One region of the Corynebacterium kroppenstedtii DSM 44385 genome, then DNA from elsewhere that is predicted to be linked to it. Evidence: riboswitches for the same ligand, from Rfam matches in the RefSeq annotation. Region 1 holds a riboswitch; each other region holds the start of a gene.
What was found. A riboswitch is a leader RNA that binds a small molecule or an ion and turns the genes downstream of it on or off. The one in region 1 is predicted to bind cobalamin.

Region 2: linked by a shared signal. The riboswitch ahead of CKROP_RS02020 (ABC transporter substrate-binding protein) and the one ahead of metE (5-methyltetrahydropteroyltriglutamate--homocysteine S-methyltransferase) in region 1 are both predicted to bind cobalamin.
Region 3: linked by a shared signal. The riboswitch ahead of CKROP_RS00195 (CbtB domain-containing protein) and the one ahead of metE (5-methyltetrahydropteroyltriglutamate--homocysteine S-methyltransferase) in region 1 are both predicted to bind cobalamin.

The regions. Positions count from the first base shown of each region.
Region 1 is NC_012704.1:2,019,691-2,025,942, forward strand. Features, by position in the region: gene CKROP_RS08515 (ATP-binding cassette domain-containing protein) at 355-2,742, opposite strand; cobalamin riboswitch at 2,906-3,194, shown strand; gene metE (5-methyltetrahydropteroyltriglutamate--homocysteine S-methyltransferase) at 3,231-5,621, shown strand; gene CKROP_RS08525 (nucleoside hydrolase) at 5,648-6,252, opposite strand, start outside.
Region 2 is NC_012704.1:503,072-509,323, reverse strand. Features, by position in the region: gene CKROP_RS02030 (ABC transporter ATP-binding protein) at 1-690, opposite strand, end outside; gene CKROP_RS02025 (FecCD family ABC transporter permease) at 683-1,720, opposite strand; gene CKROP_RS02020 (ABC transporter substrate-binding protein) at 1,717-2,850, opposite strand; cobalamin riboswitch at 2,987-3,134, opposite strand; tRNA gene CKROP_RS02015 (tRNA-Asp) at 3,274-3,347, opposite strand; gene CKROP_RS02010 (MFS transporter) at 3,669-5,144, shown strand; gene CKROP_RS02005 (glycerophosphodiester phosphodiesterase family protein) at 5,144-6,226, shown strand.
Region 3 is NC_012704.1:39,047-45,298, reverse strand. Features, by position in the region: gene CKROP_RS11390 (hypothetical protein) at 306-464, shown strand; gene CKROP_RS00200 (CbtA family protein) at 749-1,600, opposite strand; gene CKROP_RS00195 (CbtB domain-containing protein) at 1,656-1,898, opposite strand; cobalamin riboswitch at 2,164-2,382, opposite strand; gene CKROP_RS00190 (rhomboid family intramembrane serine protease) at 2,444-3,280, opposite strand; gene CKROP_RS00185 (peptidylprolyl isomerase) at 3,400-3,939, opposite strand; gene CKROP_RS10410 (hypothetical protein) at 4,052-5,680, shown strand; gene CKROP_RS00175 (phosphatase PAP2 family protein) at 5,924-6,252, shown strand, end outside.

The sequences.
Region 1 (6,252 bases):
CTTGGGGGTGTTCGACGCTGTACCTTGTTTATGGCCATTGTGGTCTGGTGATGTATTGGGCTCGACGGGGCCGTTGGTGCTCATAGGTTCTCCGTATCCGGCACATTCTCGGACTGATTATGCACGTGCGGCACGTGAAACGCAGCGCAACTGTGCAGCTAGACGCGCTTCGCTTTGCCAAGCACGCTTTCAGCAGCGTTCCACCCGTTTCCGCGCGGCTGCTGGTACAACGCTCTATGTCACCTCGAGCTGTCAATACTTTAACCCATGGGACTTTAATCCATGGGAACACCGACCCCGGAAACCCGTGTTGACCTCGAGCTTATTTATTGTCGACGGGTGTGCGGTAGGCAATCACGCCCGCACAGCCTCCCGTAAATACCGCCCCGTTAATCCGGGCTCCTTCTGCTCGACCAATTCCCGCGGCGTGCCTTCAAACACGACCTGGCCACCCTCGTCACCCGCGCCTGGCCCCAGGTCAATGAGCCAATCCGCGTGCGCCATCACCGCCTGATGATGCTCCACCACCACGACGCTCTTACCCGAATCCACCAACTTATCCAGCAGAGTTAACAACTTGTCGACGTCCTGCATGTGCAGCCCGTTCGTCGGCTCGTCCAGAACGTAGACTCCGCCGTCGTCGGCCATGTGTACGGCTAACTTGAGGCGTTGGAGTTCGCCGCCGGATAGCGTCGACAATGGTTGTCCGATAGTCAGATAGCCCAAGCCGACGTCGGAGAGCCGACGAAGGATCGCGACCGCGCTGCGAACCTTCGCTTCTCGACAGAACGGGAGGGCCTGGTCGACGGTCATTGCCATGACGTCGGCGATGGTGGAGCCGCCCAACGTGTAGTCCAGGACCTCCGCGGAGAAGCCCCGGCCGGCGCAGTCTTCACAGGTAGAGCTGGCGCGGCCCATCATGCCGAGGTCGATGTCGATGGTGCCCAAGCCGTGACACGATGGGCACGCGCCTTCAGAGTTGGCGCTAAACAGCGACGGGGGGACGTTGTTTGCCTTTGCGAACGATTTGCGGATGGGGTCCAGCATTCCGGTGTACGTGGCGGGGTTGGATCGACGGCCGCCCTTGATCGGGGACTGATCGACGTAGACGAGGCGCTGGTCAGAGGTGGGTAAGTTGCCGGATGCGTGCTCAGCACTTCGCCGCCGCAGCTCGCTCATCAGCGAACTCTTCCCGGAGCCGGCCACGCCAGTTACAGCCACAAGCTCCCCCAGCGGAATCGACACCGTAACGTCGTCGAGATTATTCAACGAAGCATGATCGATGGTGATCGCGCCGGTCGCTTCCCGGACGGCGTCCTTCAGGCGAATGGAATCGTGCAGATGAGTGCCCGTCGCGGTCGAGCTCTCACGCAGCTCCTCCACGCTGCCTTCGAAGCACACCGTCCCACCGTCCTTACCCGCACCCGGCCCCATATCAATCACATGGTCCGCGATCGCAATCGTTTCCGGCTTGTGCTCCACGACGAGTACCGTGTTCCCCTTGTCCCGCAGGCGCAGGAGCAGGGCATTCATGCGCTCGATATCGTGCGGGTGCAGCCCGGCGGTGGGCTCGTCGAAAATATATGTGGCATCCGTGAGCGCCGAATTCACGTGCCGCACCATCTTGGTCCGTTGCGCTTCACCACCGGATAACGTCCCCGCGGGGCGGTCCAGCGTCAAGTAGCCCAGGCCACTATCGACAAATGTGTCTAGCATCGCCAGAAGGTTCTCAATAACCGGCTTCACCTGGGGTTTGTCGAGCGACGCCACCCACTCGGCCAGCTCGTTGATCTGCATTCCTGCCGCGTCGGCAATAGAAACTCCATCGATTGTCGACGTTCGAGCCCCCTCATTGAGCCGTGTGCCGTGACAATCGGGGCATGGCTTGTATGTCACCGCACGGTCGACGAACTCGCGAATATGCGGCTGCATAGATTCACGATCTTTCGACAGCATCGAATTCTTAAGGTGTAGAACTAAGCCTTCATACGTTCGGTTGACGTTATTTATTTTTATGCGCTCCGGCTCGCGATAAAGAAAATCGTGCATTTCTTTATCCGTGAATTCCTTAATGGGCTTATCCACATTGACGAATCCCGATTCCACGATTTGCCGAACTGACCACCCTCCAGCTTTGTAACCAGGAATGGTTAAAGCACCATCATTAAGGGATAGCGAGTCATCAAAAAGTTCGGTCAGCTTTAAATCGGAGACGGTGCCCATACCTTCGCACGTCACACATTGCCCGCCGATCACGGTGAAACGCTTGGCCTTACCTTTCCTCTGCCCCGCTTTCTTGATTGCGCCGCCGCCCGTCACCGTCGGCTGATTAAATGAATATGCTTTAGGCCCACCAATATGAGGTTCGGCAACACGGCTAAATAACAGGCGTAAATAAGCCAAAGCATCGGTAATAGTGCCGACAGTGGACCGTGGACCCCCGCCCAACGATGACTGATCCACACTGATGGCCGCCGTGATCCCCTCAATACGATCGACGTCCGGCCTGCTGGGGGCCTGCATAAACCCCTGCACAAACGCGTTATACGTCTCGTTAATGCTGCGCTGCGCCTCCGCGGCGATCGTGCCGAACACCAGCGAACTCTTGCCCGACCCCGACACACCGGTGAAAACGGTGAGCTTCCGTTTCGGGATATCGACGGTGACGTGGCGCAAATTGTTTTCCGACGCCCCGACGACGCGAATGACATCGTGCAATTTCGACGTGTTCTGAGTAGCCATCCCCACCACTGTAGCTGCACCAGCACTGCAGCCACTCGTGCCTCTGTAACCGTCCCCACTGTGGCCATCCCTACAGATTCAGAAGCTTTCCTCATTTCAGGAGTGATTCGGGCCACCACCTACGACACCGCCCACCACCGTTTACGATAAGTAATGCGATAAGTTCTTCTGCCCCGCGAATGGTTTTGCCCCTCTCGTGAAGCAGAAATACCAGGGAATCCGGTGCGAATCCGGAACTGTCCCGCAGCGGTATGTGAGAAAACCAAACGACACAATGACGCACTGGTGACCCTCCCCAACCTGGAGAACGCTGGGAAGCAGTGTCAATTAGGTTCCGCCCCGGATGGCCACAACCTCACGGCCATCAGGAACAGCATCAGGAGCAGCGCACTACATCGCGCACCAGCGGAGTGCTCACGAGTCCGAATACCTGCTTATCGTCGCGGAGCCCGCCGGGCCCGTGTGTCCACCACTGACGAGGATCAGGAATGACATTCACAACACTTGGCGTGCCACGCATCGGTCCACGCCGCGAACTCAAACGCGCTTGCGAAAAATACTGGAAATCAGTCTCTGCAGATAAAGAGCGCGAAACCCAAGAACACGCTTCCCACCTGGCCCGTACCGCGTGGGAACTCACCACGACCTACACACAGAACCTCGCCTCAGCCGGCATGGAATCCGTCCCCACCATGGGGCGCAGCTACTACGACGCCGTGCTCGACATGAGCGCCTACCTCGGCGTTCTCCCCGCACGCTTCAACACAATCCCGGACCATACAGCCCCCGACCACACGCCAGCACCGTCGATAGAAAACCGACTACCGCGCGACATCGATCGTCGCTTCGCCACCGCCCGCGGGACGTCGGATCTTCCCCCGTCGGCAATGACCAAGTGGTACGACACCAACTACCACTACATCGTTCCTGAGCTCACCGTCGACACGAAGTTTGATCTGACTATCGACGATTTTCTTGCCGACGTCGCCGAGCTGCGGAACACCGCCAACGTGCGGCCCGTCTTGGTTGGCCCGTTCACCTACCTGACCTTGGCTGATCAGGCATCCAACGATGACCTCGGCGGGCTGTGGCAACCGCTGATCGATGCATACGCAGAATTCATCACGCGCTTAGGTGCCACCGGGACGGAATGGGTGCAGCTGGACGAGCCGCAATTGACCTGCGACGTCACCGACGCCGATATCGAACGCGTCCGGTCCGCCTACACGAAGGTTGCCGAGGCCGCCGGAAAAGCCGACGTCAAACTGCTGGTAGCCACCTATTTTGGCCCAGGTGATCATGCTCTCGCCGCACTGAGCGACACTGGCGTCGATGGCATCGCCGTCGACCTCATCCCGAGTCAACAAACCACCACAGGGAACACTGCCGCCAGCGCCGACGGCGCCGTCCCACACTGGCTCGATGCATGGACAGGCGAGGAGACTCTCGTCGCGGGCATCGTCAATGGCCGCAACGTCTGGCGCACCGATATCGAACAAGCCTTGCGCACGCTCGAAAAACTCGCCGAGCACGGGCCGGTGGTGGCCTCGACGTCGTGCTCCCTCCTCCATGTTCCCTATCGCCTCGGGCGCAACGCCGACGGCACCGACGCACAAGAGGGTAGCTCGGAACCCGGTTTGCCCGTCGACGTCCGCGATCGATTAGCCTTCGGCGAGGAGAAAATACAAGAACTTGCGCTCCTCCACCGTGCCCTCGCGTCGGCAAGCACCCCGGACGACGAGCACTATATTGCTGCATCGAGCCAGGCCTTATCTGGGGGTGTACCCACCAACGACGATGTTCAACGGCGGCTGAGCTCGATCACCGAGGACGACCGCCACCGCGTTCCGTTTGGCGACCGCACCGGCCCGGCGCTGCCCGCGCTACCGACAACCACGATCGGGTCGTTCCCGCAAACATCGGCCATCCGACGCGCCCGGAAAGACAAACGCGACGGCACCATCACCCAGGACGAATACACCGCGCGGATGGAAGACGAAGTGCGGTCCACCATCAAAGCCCAGGAAGATCTTGGCCTCGATGTCCTCGTTCACGGCGAGCCCGAGCGGAATGACATGGTGCAGTACTTCTCCGAACAGCTGGACGGCTACTGCTCCACCACGAATGGCTGGGTCCAGTCCTACGGGTCGCGGTGCGTCCGCCCGCCCATCGTCACCGGCGACGTGTCCCGTCCGTCGCCACTAACGACGCACTGGTTCCGCGTCGCGCAGGATGCCACCGACAAACCGGTAAAGGGGATGCTCACGGGCCCGGTCACGATGCTCGCGTGGTCGTTCGTTCGCGAAGATCAACCCATGTCGGTTACTGCCGACCAGGTAGCGCTCGCGCTGCGCGATGAGATCGATGATCTTATTCGGGCCGGTGCGCGCATTATTCAGGTCGACGAACCTGCCATTCGTGAACTCCTCCCCCTACGCAAAGCTGACCACCAAGCCTATACGACGTGGGCAACGAAAGCCTTTCGATTGGCAACGTCGAGCGCTGGCCCGGATATCCACATCCATACTCATATGTGTTACTCACAGTTCAATGAGCTCATCGATACGATTATCGACCTGGATGCCGACGTCACCACCATCGAATCGGCCCGCAACGGCATGAAGGTACTCAAAGCTCTTCACGACGCCGGGTTCTCGCTCGGCATTGGCCCTGGTGTGTGGGATATTCACTCGCCGCGAGTGCCGTCGGTCGAGGAAATCACGACACTTATTCGCGACGCTATCGATGCCGTCGGTGTTGAGCCTCTATGGGTTAATCCCGACTGTGGACTGAAGACTCGGACGTGGCCCGAGACGACCGCGTCGCTGCGCAACATGGTTGAGGCCACCCGGAGCGTTCGGGCAGATTTGGACCGCTGAGCTGCCGTTATGTAGCGACGGGTGCGCTATCGCGATGGAGTGAGAGTGGCGAACACGCGCTGTGTTTCGGCTCTCACGTCATCGGGATCGACGGAATCGAGAACGTGGATCGTGGCGGCCTTTTCGCGACCCCCATCAGCCGCCGCCACCGTCGTGATCGCACCACGATCATCGGGCACGGCGACCAGCGCTTTATCAGCAATCCCGTAACTGACCGCGTCGAGGGCCACCATGACGGCAAGCAGGTCATGAACCTGGGCACAGTACCCAATCCCCTCGTTGTCGTGGAATTCGAAGTAAAAACGCAGCGCATCCTTCACAAGCGTGCCCAACTCACCCATCAAATCCCACCGCGCGATGTCGTCCGGCGTGACCATGATCGTTTCCGTCACCCCGAGGTGGCACAGGGTGACATCCCAATCGCGCTGCCGAGCTTCGTTCAGCGTCATCGCCACTGCGTCGGGGTCGACCCAGAAATTCCACTCCGCTGTGGGCGTCGTATTCCCCCGATACTCGACGGCACCGCCCATGATCGTCAGCGAATCGAACCTTGACACCAGCTCGGGATTCATCGCTACCGACGTCAGCGGACCCGTCGCGACGAGATCGGCCGGGCCGTCCTGAAGAGCAG
Region 2 (6,252 bases), 930 kb from region 1:
CCCCGCAGCAACTGGGTCGCCCCCATCCAAAACAATGACGTAATCACAAAACTTCGCGGCTAGGTTCAAATCGTGGAGAACCACAACGGTCACCAAAATCGAACTCGACACGTACCCCATCAGCTGCAGCTGAGCACTGATATCAAGGTGGTTCGTCGGCTCATCAAGAAGGATCACATCAGGCTGCGTCGCCAGAGCGCGCGCGAGATGCACACGCTGCTGCTCACCGCCTGAGAGATGGACGAAGCGCCGATCAAGCAGGTCATGCACTCCCACCTCTCGTGCCGACGCCACCACCATGTCACGGTCGCTTTGGCGCATCCCGAGCACACCGAGGTACGGGGTTCGCCCCAACGCGATAACATCACGGACGGTGACGTCGGCACTAGCCACATTGTGTTGCGCGACAAAAGCCATCCGACGTGCGCGAATCTTCCGCGGAATCGTATCCCAGTCTTCCCCATCAATCGTGACGTGACCGGAATGTGGGGCCAGGCCGGCGATAGCACGCAACAAAGTGGTCTTGCCCGACCCGTTACGCCCGACTATTCCGACTGTGTCACCTGAACGAGCCTCGAACGACACGTTATTAACTGGAGGAACGCGCGAGCACACGTCGGAAACAACGAACGATACCGACCGATCCGTGTTCGCGGCCCGCTGAGTTACTGCATCATGATTGTTAGACATGAGTACGGCTTCCCCTCCCCTGCTTGACCAACAGAGCGATGAACAACGGGACACCCACGAGGGCCGTGATGACGCCCACGGGAATCTCGACAGGTGCAGCCACCGTTCTGCCCAGGGCGTCGACCCAAACCAACAGAATGGCCCCCAGAGCAGCAGAGACGGGAAGCACCCGGCGGTGACCGGTTCCCACAATCAGCCGAGCGGCATGCGGAAGGACCAGGCCGACGAAGCCAATCGCCCCAGAGCTGGACACGATCGTCGCGGCTAAAAGGGAGGCAACGCCAATAACCACCATCCGGACGCGCTTGACGTTGATGCCCAATGACGCCGCGCTATCGGCGCCGAAGGTGAAGGCGTCTAGCGCCGTCGAATGACAAAAGAGCACCACGAAGCTGACTGCAAAGATGGCAGTGCTGAGAGCAACCGTCTGCCAGGATGAACTCGCCAAGGAGCCCAGCATCCAGAACAGCACTCCACGCGTGGTGTTCGCGTCGGCTGAAAACATGATGAGGAAACTGGTGAGAGCGGAGAAGAGCTGAGTAATGGCAACCCCCGCCAGAATAATGTTGTGGTTACCATTCCCCGCGGCCCACGCGAGGAGAAGGACGAGCGAAAACGCTGCTAGTGCTCCCGCGAAAGCTCCCGGCGCCATCACAAACGACGCCGCCGTCGAGGCAGTAAGAACGACCACTACGGCCCCAGCCGAGGCTCCGGAACTGATACCAAGCAGGTAGGGGTCGGCCAAACCATTGCGTAGCAAAGACTGCAGCACGGCACCGCATATGGAGAGAGCAGCACCTGCCACTGCAGCCAGCAGCGCACGTGGCATACGCAATTCCCAAATCGCGTTTTGCTCTAAAAGAGTGACCCCTTCGGGCGTCGAACTAAGACCTAGTTTGAAAGCGACAACTCGCCATGCATCGGTCATCGAAACACTCAATGGCCCCAACGTTATAGAAAATAAAATTGAGACAAAGAGAGCTACCAGCGATGCACTAACGAGAATCCAGAGTTTGACTGTCGACGTCACTCTTCTCTATTCCCCTGCTCTGACGGAGAATTGTCCTCTGAGGAGCCCTGACCATCATTCTTGTTGCCATCAGCGAGAGCATGAGCAACCTTTTCCATGCCATCAACAGTGCGAATTCCAGGGTTGAGATCACCACCGGCAACCACAATCAAGTGGTCATTCTTCACTGCCTTCATATTCTTCGCGACCGGGTTATTTTTAAGGAATTTGATCTTTTCCTTGGCGGTCTCGGCAGTTTGCTGCTTACGGGTGAGGTCTCCCACAACGAGATAATCGGGGTCTTTCGCGGCTATGGCCTCCCACCCAATTTGTGGCCATTCTTCCGAATTATCCTCAAACACGTTCTTGAGCCCGAGCTGGTCCGCAATAATCTGGGGAGCGCCTTTACCACCGGCCATGTACGGGCTTTCTGAATTGGCAAACCAAAAGGCTACAGACGTCCCGGAAGGAATGTCTTTACTTGAGGAGCTGAGGTTGGCAATGCGGTCCTCTAATTTCTTTTGGAGCTCATCACCTGCGGCTTTGTCACCCATGATCTCGGCGAGATCGTGAATATCTGTATAGATATCAGACATCCGGAGTTTTTCTTTCCGACCACCGTCGCCATTATCACCCGGCTTATCCGACTTCGTGCATTCCGTGTGATCGAGATATGCCGGTACACCGACCTTCTTATAGCTCTCGTAACTTCCGGAACCACTATCAGCCAACGTTTGCGCAAATGTCGCGGCTACAAAGTCTGGGTTTTGATCGAGAACTGTCTCCATCGAGGCGTTGTTATCGGACAAGCGTTTGATCTTGTCATTCTGAGCCTTGAGATTATCCAAAATTGGATCGGTCCAGGTCGCTGTACCAACAACTCGATCACCGAAGCCCATTGACAATAATTCCTCGGTCACACCTTGGTTTAAAGCAACGACGCGTTCAGGTTTTTGCTTAATCTCCAAATCCCGGCCGCAATTCTTCAGGGTAACCGGATAGTCTCCCGATTGATCCCCCTTCGACGAAGCGCTATCCGATGCTGACTTTTCTGCATCATTTGAGGATTCATTTCCCGACTGACAACCGGCCACTCCCAGCATGGTTACCGACGCGAGAATAGCCACGCTCAACCTGCGTTTCCGCGTCATTCGGCGATTGCTTGGTGATTGGCTTGCAAGTGTTGGAGTCCTCCACGAATGGTCCGAACCAGAGTGGGAAAAGAGTGAGAAACCGCGCATGGAAAACTATCCTCTCTACCTAAACGCGAGATATCGAAGCTCACGGCTAGCCTTCCAAGGCAAAACGCGGTATCCGGACTTAACGCAAAATAGCGTGTCACCGTTGCGCGTCAGTTGCAGATTCGCACTGCATTCCCCGCATTTCCCAGTTTGATGGCTATCCGTCTACAGGTAGCTTACGGTAGAGCTTCTCAACTACCCATTTATGCAGGAGAAACACGGCGACACTGGGGAGATATATTCGGGGTTATACGACGGCGGCCTCTACGACAGTGATGCTGCGGCCCCCGGAATGCAAAAACGGCCGGACACAAAGTCCGGCCGAAATAAATGCGACCCTGACGGGACTTGAACCCGCGACCTCCGCCGTGACAGGGCGGCGCGCTAACCAACTGCGCCACAGGGCCATCAGCACGTCTATTAAAAGAGCGCCGATTGCGTTGAGTAGCTCTCTCGGGGAGCCGCTCGAACGTGTTAGAACTCTACACGGAACACAGAATGTCCACAAATCACCACGTCAAGACCGTTTTCTGTAAGAAAACAGCGCGAAAAAATGCCCTAAACCGCCGCGGGGTCACCGGAGGTCCCCGAAACCTACGCAACCGTCGCTTAAGGATGAGGGTTTTATCCCCATTCGGGGGATATGCGGGCCTGTCTGACCTCGACCGATGCGACAGTTACCAATTGATAATATTTTTTAGGGTCCCAGCTACCGCATAATATTTGGCGTGTCACAAGAGAAAACTGCGCGCCAATTATCCTTCCGCGCGCTCCCACCACAACCCCTGCTCCCCGCAGACGAAATCGCCCATAAATATCCTCGGCTCCGTCTGCAAGTATTCATGGGGATATTCATAGGATATGCAGGCTTTTACCTGGTCCGAAACAACATTTCGCCAGTCGCCGCACTGATCAAGAACGACGGCATCCTCGATACAGTCGCCATCGGCATTATTGCCAACGCCGTCTATATCTCGTACGGCCTCTCCAAGTTCATGATGGCCACGCTGTCTGACCGCGCGAACGCACGACTGTTCATGCCACTCGGACTCGCACTGTCAGGCATCACCAACATCCTTCTGGGAACCATCCCCGCCCTCCATGCCACGGTGGCCATCTTCACCCTCGTCATGTTCATCAACGGGTGGTTCCAAGGCATGGGTTGGCCTCCGTCCGGCCGAGCCCTCGTCCATTGGTTTTCGACGACAGAGCGCGGGTGGAAAACGGCCATCTGGAACTGCGCTCACAACGTGGGCGGTGCTGGCGTCGGCATCTCGATCGCATGGGCATTGTCCATCACCGGAAACCAATGGCAATCAGCGTTTTGGCTCCCAGGCATTATCTCGCTCATCGTTGCTCTCATCGCTTTCCTATTAATTAGAGACACACCTGAGTCCGAAGGCCTCCCTCCCATCGAGGAGTACCGGAACGACCCGGCCAAAACCGAAGCAATCGACGACAGCGAGATCGCAAACCAGTCGACCTTCACCATCATTTGGCGCCACATTTTGACCAATCGCGTTATGGTGCTCCTAGCTCTGGCCAACATCTTTATCTACGTTCTGCGTTACGGAATCCTCAGCTGGACGCCTGTGTATCTCCACGACATCCACGGAGCTAGCCTCAACGGCTCGATCGCCGGATTCTCAACCTTCGAAATTGCCGGAATTATTGGCACCCTCATCTGCGGCTGGGTCACGGATAAAATCTTCCGCGGATATCGCACAAGTACCGGAATTCTCTTCCTCGGTGCAGTTGCTCTGTGCACCCTTGCTTACTGGCTCGTCCCCCATAACTCGCCCTTGTGGATTCCTCTGTTGTTAGTCAGCCTCATCGGTGGACTCATCTACGGACCTGTCATGCTGATCGGCCTTCAAGCCATCGACCTCGCCCCACGAAATATTGCGGGCACGGCGGCTGGATTCACGGGGCTCATGGGATACGTCGTTGGTGCAACGCTTGCCTCGACAGGAATCGGCTTTATCATCAAGCACTGGGGATGGAATGTCACGTTCATTTTCCTGCTTGTGTGTGCCTTCATCGCAATTGCCCTTATCGCCGGCGTCGGCAAGGACGAGAAATTGCTGATGGAGCATCACTCCAAGGCCAACGCGACCCCGGCCGACGCGACTGACACAACCGACACGACCGAAGCAACTGCCAACAGCACCAACGCACAGAAAAACGACGAAGGAGCCAAGTAATGAGAACTCCCCGGGCACGGATTTATACCGCAGCACTTCTGCTCACAACCGTCGGGTCACTGGCAGCGTGCAGCACCTCTGACAACGACAATGACACCTCCAGCGCCACGTCGGCATCAGACTCGACGACACAGTCCGCAGAGAAGACCAGCGGAAACCACGTCGACCTCGCAAGTTTTGATCTTCAGGCGCACCGCGGTGGCCGTGGCGAGAACACCGAAGAGTCCAAACAAGCTTTTGAAACAGCGATCGATGAAGGCGTCAATACTCTCGAAATGGACATTGTCCTTACGAAGGATGGCGTGCCGGCGGTGTGGCACGATCCGAAGATCGAGGACGAGAAATGCTCTGACACCCACCCCGCCACACCTGATGATCCGCAGTTCCCATACGTCGGCAAGAATGTTCATGACCTGACGTGGGATCAAATCAGCACGCTGAAGTGTGACAAGAAGCTCGCTGATTTTCCTGACCAGAAGGTGGCCCCCGATAACCACATTCTGAAGCTCAACGACGTTTTTGACCTCGTTAAAGAAAAAGGAGCCGACGTCCGCTACAACATTGAAACGAAGATTGAGGCGGATAAACGGGAAGTCTCTGCGACACCGGAAGAATTCGTTTCAACCATCATGGGTGTTGTTGACGAATACGGTGTTCGCGGCAAAGTGACCATCCAGAGTTTCGACTGGCGGTCACTCAAACTCCTGAAAGAACATCAGCCCGACGTCACCTTGGCCGCATTATACGACGAGACCACGTGGAAAAAAGATTCACCGTGGCTAGCCGATTACACCTACGAGAAGTACGACGGTGATGCTCTCAAGGCGATCCAGGCGCTCGGGGCTCAGATCACGTCGCCTGGCTATGCGCAGCCCTACGACACGAAGGTTGGCGACAAGGACTTCCACCCCGTCGCTGACCGCGACTATGTAGAAAAAGCGCACGGGATGAACATCAAAGTTCTCCCCTGGACGGTCAACGATAAAGAGACCATCAAATACTTTATCGATAACGCGGGCGTCGACGGGCTTATCACCGATTACCCGAAGCGAGGAATGGAGGTCCTGAAAGAGCTCCCGTAGATCGAGCCACCATATACCCGCCCGGC
Region 3 (6,252 bases), 470 kb from region 1:
TTCAGCGAGACTCCTTCACCTCAAGAACGGAAAGTGATCTCCGGCGTACCGCATGCTAGGAGCATGTTAGCGAGCTGATTAATGGGGCATGTGAAGGCGTATGGGCACACATGCCCTGTTTCCATTGCTGTTCAATCCCACTTCTCATGGCCGGCAATGGGGCGTTCGAATTTGCTATGGTTACTTTCGGCCTTGACGTGATGTCAAGCCCCCTTTCGTTGCTGCGCGGCTGTCCCGCGTGAAGCACGTGGGGCCTCCTATCAGCGATGAAGGGGACCTCCAATTTAACGGAAGGAGGTGATGGTGTGGATAGGAAGCCTATTCCCAGAGGCCGTAAAGGCTGGCTGAAAGGCATAAGCAAAGCCAGGGCCGTGATCGTACGGATCCTCGCCCTGGCTTTGAAATATGGGCCTTTGGCTGGCCACTTAGCAGCTTTACTCGATCTGATCGAGAAGCTCTGCTAAGAGGGGTTTGCCCCGAGTAGGTCATCGTGTAAGGGCACGGTGGCCTACTTTTTTGAACCACCACGAAACCGTGGTGCTACTTCTCACAATAAAGTCTTCATTGTTGGTCTGCAAGCTATGTTGGCACCTAAATAGCTGTGTATCAGCCGGTATCGGTACAGACAGGCCACATATCCCGTGATCCCACGGATATCTTCCGGCACACACGATATGTCTACCAATATGACAACGCGTAGCTACGCCTTAAATTACATAGCTACGCGGAACGGTTACGGGATCTAATTTTAGGCCGCGACTTTTTCTTTCTCAGCCTGAACAGCGGCTTTATGAATGGCCTTCTTGGACACCAACGCGGTGCCAAATCCGATCACGCCCCAGAGGATACACTGGGCCATGAATGAGTAGACACGGAAATAGTAAAGATCATCTGCAGGGAACCCTGGGTACACGATCTTCCCATCCGGGTCTGTCAGTGGACGAGGCGTCTCAGAATTGTGTCGGCCGAACTCGTCGATGTTGGCATGCAAATGCCCCAACGACGGCAGCAACCGGCTAAACGCGTACATGATGACCGCGAAAACAACGGCTGAAATCAGGAAAGCAACCCATGAATCCATGCGCGCGGACAAAACCTTGTGCAGAAAAACAACCCCGACCATCACGATTACCGACGCGATAATCATCGTGAGGAAGAGCCATGTGCGCTGCTTAATTGTGTCCGGGTTACCGACGGCGGGCGGATTCGACGGGTACTTCAAGCAGGGAACGATGTACAGGCAGGCAAACATGGCGGCTGCAACACCAATAGCAGCGGCTCGAATGTTGGTTGGCTTTGCGTACCGAAGATACAGGCTGAACACCACCGCGTACAGCAGGCCCAGGGCAAGCCCCATAAGGACCATACCGGTACCGATACCCACGGTCGATTGAATTGTGCGGCTGAACAGTTCGGTTTCATCGCCACCAGTGGCAATACCAGCGGCTTTATCGAGGGCGTCTTGGGCCTCGTCACGCCCTTCCTCGTAATCGATTGCCCGGCTGATGATGGGCTCTGCCCACAGCTTGGCGAAGATGAAGGACAAAAGCCCAGCAAGTAAACCGAAGCCCCCGCAACGTAGAACGAATTGGCGTTCCATTTTTTAACTCCAAATATGGGCGTCTACCAGGAAAGCCCTGGCGACGACGCGAAGATTAGTGGCAGGGGAATCCCAAGAAGTGCCGGGAATCGTGTACCCACTCGTGGATATGCATGTCGTTACCGAAGACGCTGGTCGCACCCTGGTCAATACCAACGAAGTAGTACACCAACAGGCCAATGACCAGTGCAGAGAACAGCCACACAAATGACGAAGGAACATCGATCGCTTCTGCGAGCGCGCGTGCCGACGTCCGAGATGATGCTGGCTGAGCGGCATGAAGTGATGAATCGGTCATAACAAATACTTCCTCTTCTGGAAAATAAACAGTGCGTATTCCTACGCGAGTGTAGACCTCAATTATGAAAGTGAAGAAACGCCCTGGCATACGAGACCACGCGCCTGCCTGGGCGTTTCGTTATGGAGTAACAACACTAGAAGAAAAGAATTTTCCTAGTTTGAGAATTTGTGATGGGCGTGAGTTAAACTCCGCCTACTTTCACAAGAGAAAAGAATATAGTTTAGCCAACAGCAGCAACTCCTTTTGATATGACGCGTAACAAAGAAAGTAAATACAAAACGCGAGTATCTGGCTGCTTCGTTAAACACGATCCCAACCTGGGGTTTTCACCCCAGCAGATCCAATAATCGGGCTGTCCCTTCCTGGAACGACCAGGTTGACCAGGCGTACTGCCCAACCGCTAACGAAGTCACAGTGGCGCGACCGCCCCGGATTCTCACCGGGTTCCTCATCGTCTTGTACACACCAACTGTAGACCCCATCCCCGCCTTTTGGTAGCCCAGATGCCGATTTTCGTCGGGAAATACACCCAATCCGAGAATTTATACCCCCAGCGCGGAATCAACCTGTGCGATGTAAACCACCATCGCTCCACAACCGACCACGAACACAGCGACCGACGCTGACAGTCGCGCGATAAGCCTTCGCTGCGATCCACCGGCCCCCATCATGGCGCCTCCAGCACCACCGAGCAATGAGGTGCCACTCGACATCGAGCCAACACCGTGCGCCATACCCGCGGTGCCTAGACCAGCAGCGACGAACCGTCCCACACGTCGGCCCGGCCCGCGAACACCGGTCACAATCTGTGCTCCGTAGATCGCGATGGCCATCAGGGCACCCGTCAGCAATCCCCCAATATGCCCCCACAAGGAGATGCCCGGCGTAATTAACGAATACCCCAAGTTCACCACAATGAGGACGATAAGCGCCCTCATCTGCGGTTTATTGTTCAGATACATGCCCGCGGCAACAGCCATCAGGCCATAGATCACTCCGGATGCCCCCACGGTCAGGGACAGGGGGTCGCGCCATTGAATCATGGCGGCCGAACCGTAGCTTGTGCCCGCAAAAATGATCGCCATCGCCAGCGAACCATAGGTGCGCTCGATGCCGACCCCGAACACCCACAACATCACCCCATTGAACAGGAGATGCGTCAAGCCGGAGTGGAGAAAACTGAAAGTCAGCCCACGGAGGAGAGCTTCGTTATCGGGCGTCAGCGCGGGTAGATACAGCCACCAGGACGCCGCCAAGGACGATTCATGCGTGTTGCCGTCCAGGGACCCGGATTGCACAACGGTCACCAGGTACACGACGATGCAGGCAATCAGCGCGCCCGAGGTCACAGGGGTTTGGCGAATCGTCCGTGTCAGCACGTCATCACACGTTACACGTACCAACGCAGTACACGTACCGGAACGCTATAGGCACTGACACGGGCGCCACGTTACTCGTCGTCAATCGTCGGTACTAGATAGATTACCGACGACACAAACTAGTTCTCGACGATCTCCACGGAATCAATCACGATGTCGTCCAGCGGACGGTCGAAGCGATCGGTCTTTGTTTCCGCGATCGTGTCGACGACCTTCTGAGAATCCGCATCGGTGACCTCACCAAAAATGGTGTGGTGGTTGTTCAGGTGCGGGGTCGGGGCGACGGTGATGAAGAACTGGGAACCGTTGGTACCCGGGCCGGCGTTCGCCATGGCCAACAGGTACGGGCGGTCAAACTGCAGTTCAGGGTGGAATTCGTCGCCAAAGCGGTAACCGGGGCCACCACGGCCTGTTCCCGTCGGATCCCCACCCTGGATCATGAAACCGTCGATGACGCGGTGGAAAATTGCGCCATCGTAGAACGGGCCCTCTTCTCCACCCGAAGCATTGCGCTCCGAGTAATCCTTCGTGCCCTTAGCCAACCCGACAAAATTATCGACGGTCTGGGGAGCATGATTACCGAAGAGGTCGATAGAAATATCGCCACGATTAGTGTGCAAAATCGCGGTTGCTGTCTTCTGCGTACTCACGACACTCATTGTACGTAGTTACTAGACGAACCGCCCCCTCACCCCACTACAGTAGTAAAAGACACGTTATAAAGATCCGCCTCTGACCACGAAACCGGTAAGGAACCACTGAGGAAGAACCATGAACTCGTCGGACACAACCATGTTTTTGCGCGCGGCACGCAACCTCTCCGATGCCCGCAAACAGCGAAAAGACAATAAGGAAGCTCGCGACTTCGACCCCGTCGAGCGCCTTGTTGAATACGCAAAAGCGAAGGAATCCAACCCCGGGAAACCGCGTGGTCAGGGCGATAACGGTAAGATAGATCAGAACGCCAACGATTCGTCCTCTGATAATTCCTCCGAGGCTAAGGGGAAGAAGGACAAGAAAGCGGCTAAGAAAGCTAAAAAGCAGGAGAAGAAGAAGGACAAGAAATCGTCCTCCCAAAGCTCATCCAAGGAGAACTCGGCCATGTCAAAGAAGAAGTCCACTCTGGAGCAGCTGCGCGCTTCAGCAAATCCCACTGCCGTGGCTGTCGTTGATCGCATCCGCGAAGAGAGCGAACGCGCTTATGACCTTGCATCCGACAAAGCGGATAAAGCTGGCAAGAAGTTAAATAAGGCCCGCGCCAAGGCAGAAAAGAAGGCTAAGAAAGTTCAGAAGAAGGCGGATAAGAAGGCCTCCAAGGCTCGGAAGCAGAACGCGAAGAAGGCCGATGCTCTCCAGAAACGCGCTGAGGCTTTCCAGAAGAAGGCCGCAGAGTTCGCAGACAAGGCCACCGATAAGGCCGCAGAGTTCGCGGACAAAGCTTCAGACAAAGCGAGCGAGTTCGCCGGAAAAGCCCAGGACACCGCATCCGACGTTCGGGGCAAAGCTGCGGAGACCGCCAGCAATGTTGCAGCCGCTGCGTCGAACAACCTGCCTGATTCTGTCAGCGATCGCCTGCCCGATTCCGTGACCGATTCACTGGATCAAGCGGCTGGGAAGAAGACGAAGCGCAGCAAGAAGCCTTTATTTATCGTCCTGTTCGTTGCGCTCGTTGCCGGTGGCTGGGCAACGTACAAGTCTCGTTCCTCCAAGAACGTATCGACGGAACCGCCGAAGAACAACGACGAGCCCCACTTGGTGTACAAGACGGAAACCCCGACGTCGAACTCCTCTGCCGACAGCAAAGAGGACAAGGTAGAGGATGCCAAGGAGAAGGCAGCCGACGCTCAGGCCGCGGCGGCTGAAAAGGCCGACCAGGCCAAGGAGAAGACCGACGAGGTTAAGAAAGCTGCCCAGAGCAAGGCTGAGGAGCTGAAGGACGCCGCCAAGGACAAGGCGGAAGACCTCAAGGCTGCTGCTTCCGACGTTGCCGATCGGGCTGCGGATAAGGCAGAGCAGGCTAAAGCTGATGCTAAGGACGCCGCTTCCCGCGCCGACGACAAGGCGGACGAGGTTAAGAAAGCTGCCCAGAGCAAGGCTGAAGACCTGAAGAAGGAAGCTAAGGACGTCAAGGCTCAGGCGGAGAAGAAGGCGAAGGACGCTAAGAAGTCTGACGGCAAGAAGTCCGCTCCCAAGAACAGTGCGCCGAAGAACAGCGCTCCTCAGGCGCCGAGTGCCAAGGCTAAAGCTGGCAAGGGTTCTGGCAAGGGCAATGCGACCAAGAACAACGGTGCTCAGAAGCCCGGCGCATCGAAGAACAACGGTGGCAAGAAGGGCAACAATGGTAAGAGCAACTCCGCGAATGGAGCCGGCCGCCACGCCCTCAAGGACGACAAGAAATAGGGCTATCTTCACGGTCGGGTCCAACCCCCGATCCAATGCCCGGTCTAACCCCCGATCCACCGTCTAGGAAGCTTTCCTAGGTGGTCGGGTTCCCGCCATATCGCTCCGGCGTATGGCGGGTTTTTGGGTTATACGACAAAAGGCGGCGCGGCACACAACCACCCGCCATTGTTTCCCCCGAGCTTCACTTAGTGTTCATATTTACGTCAGTGGGACGTTAAAGAAGCTTGGTACACCATACGTATGGCACAAGCACCTACTCTCCCCACTCACCAGGCCGATGACAGCCAGGCCTGGGCATCAGAATCGCAGCCGGATGCGGCTCGCACCACTCCCCCGCCGGCCCAAAATCCGGGCACGACCCCACGTCGTCAACACGACGGAGGCGGCGTCAATACCACGGCGGTCACCGCGTTACTCGGCGTGGCCACCGTCTTGCTGATTATCTTCACCTTCACTGACAAGCAGGTCAGCGATGCTGTCATCAATCATGACAGTGTGTTCGGCACACTGTTCCAGTCCTATGGCGAGTTCCCTCCGGCGGTGCTGACTGCGCTGGCTATGCAGGTCCT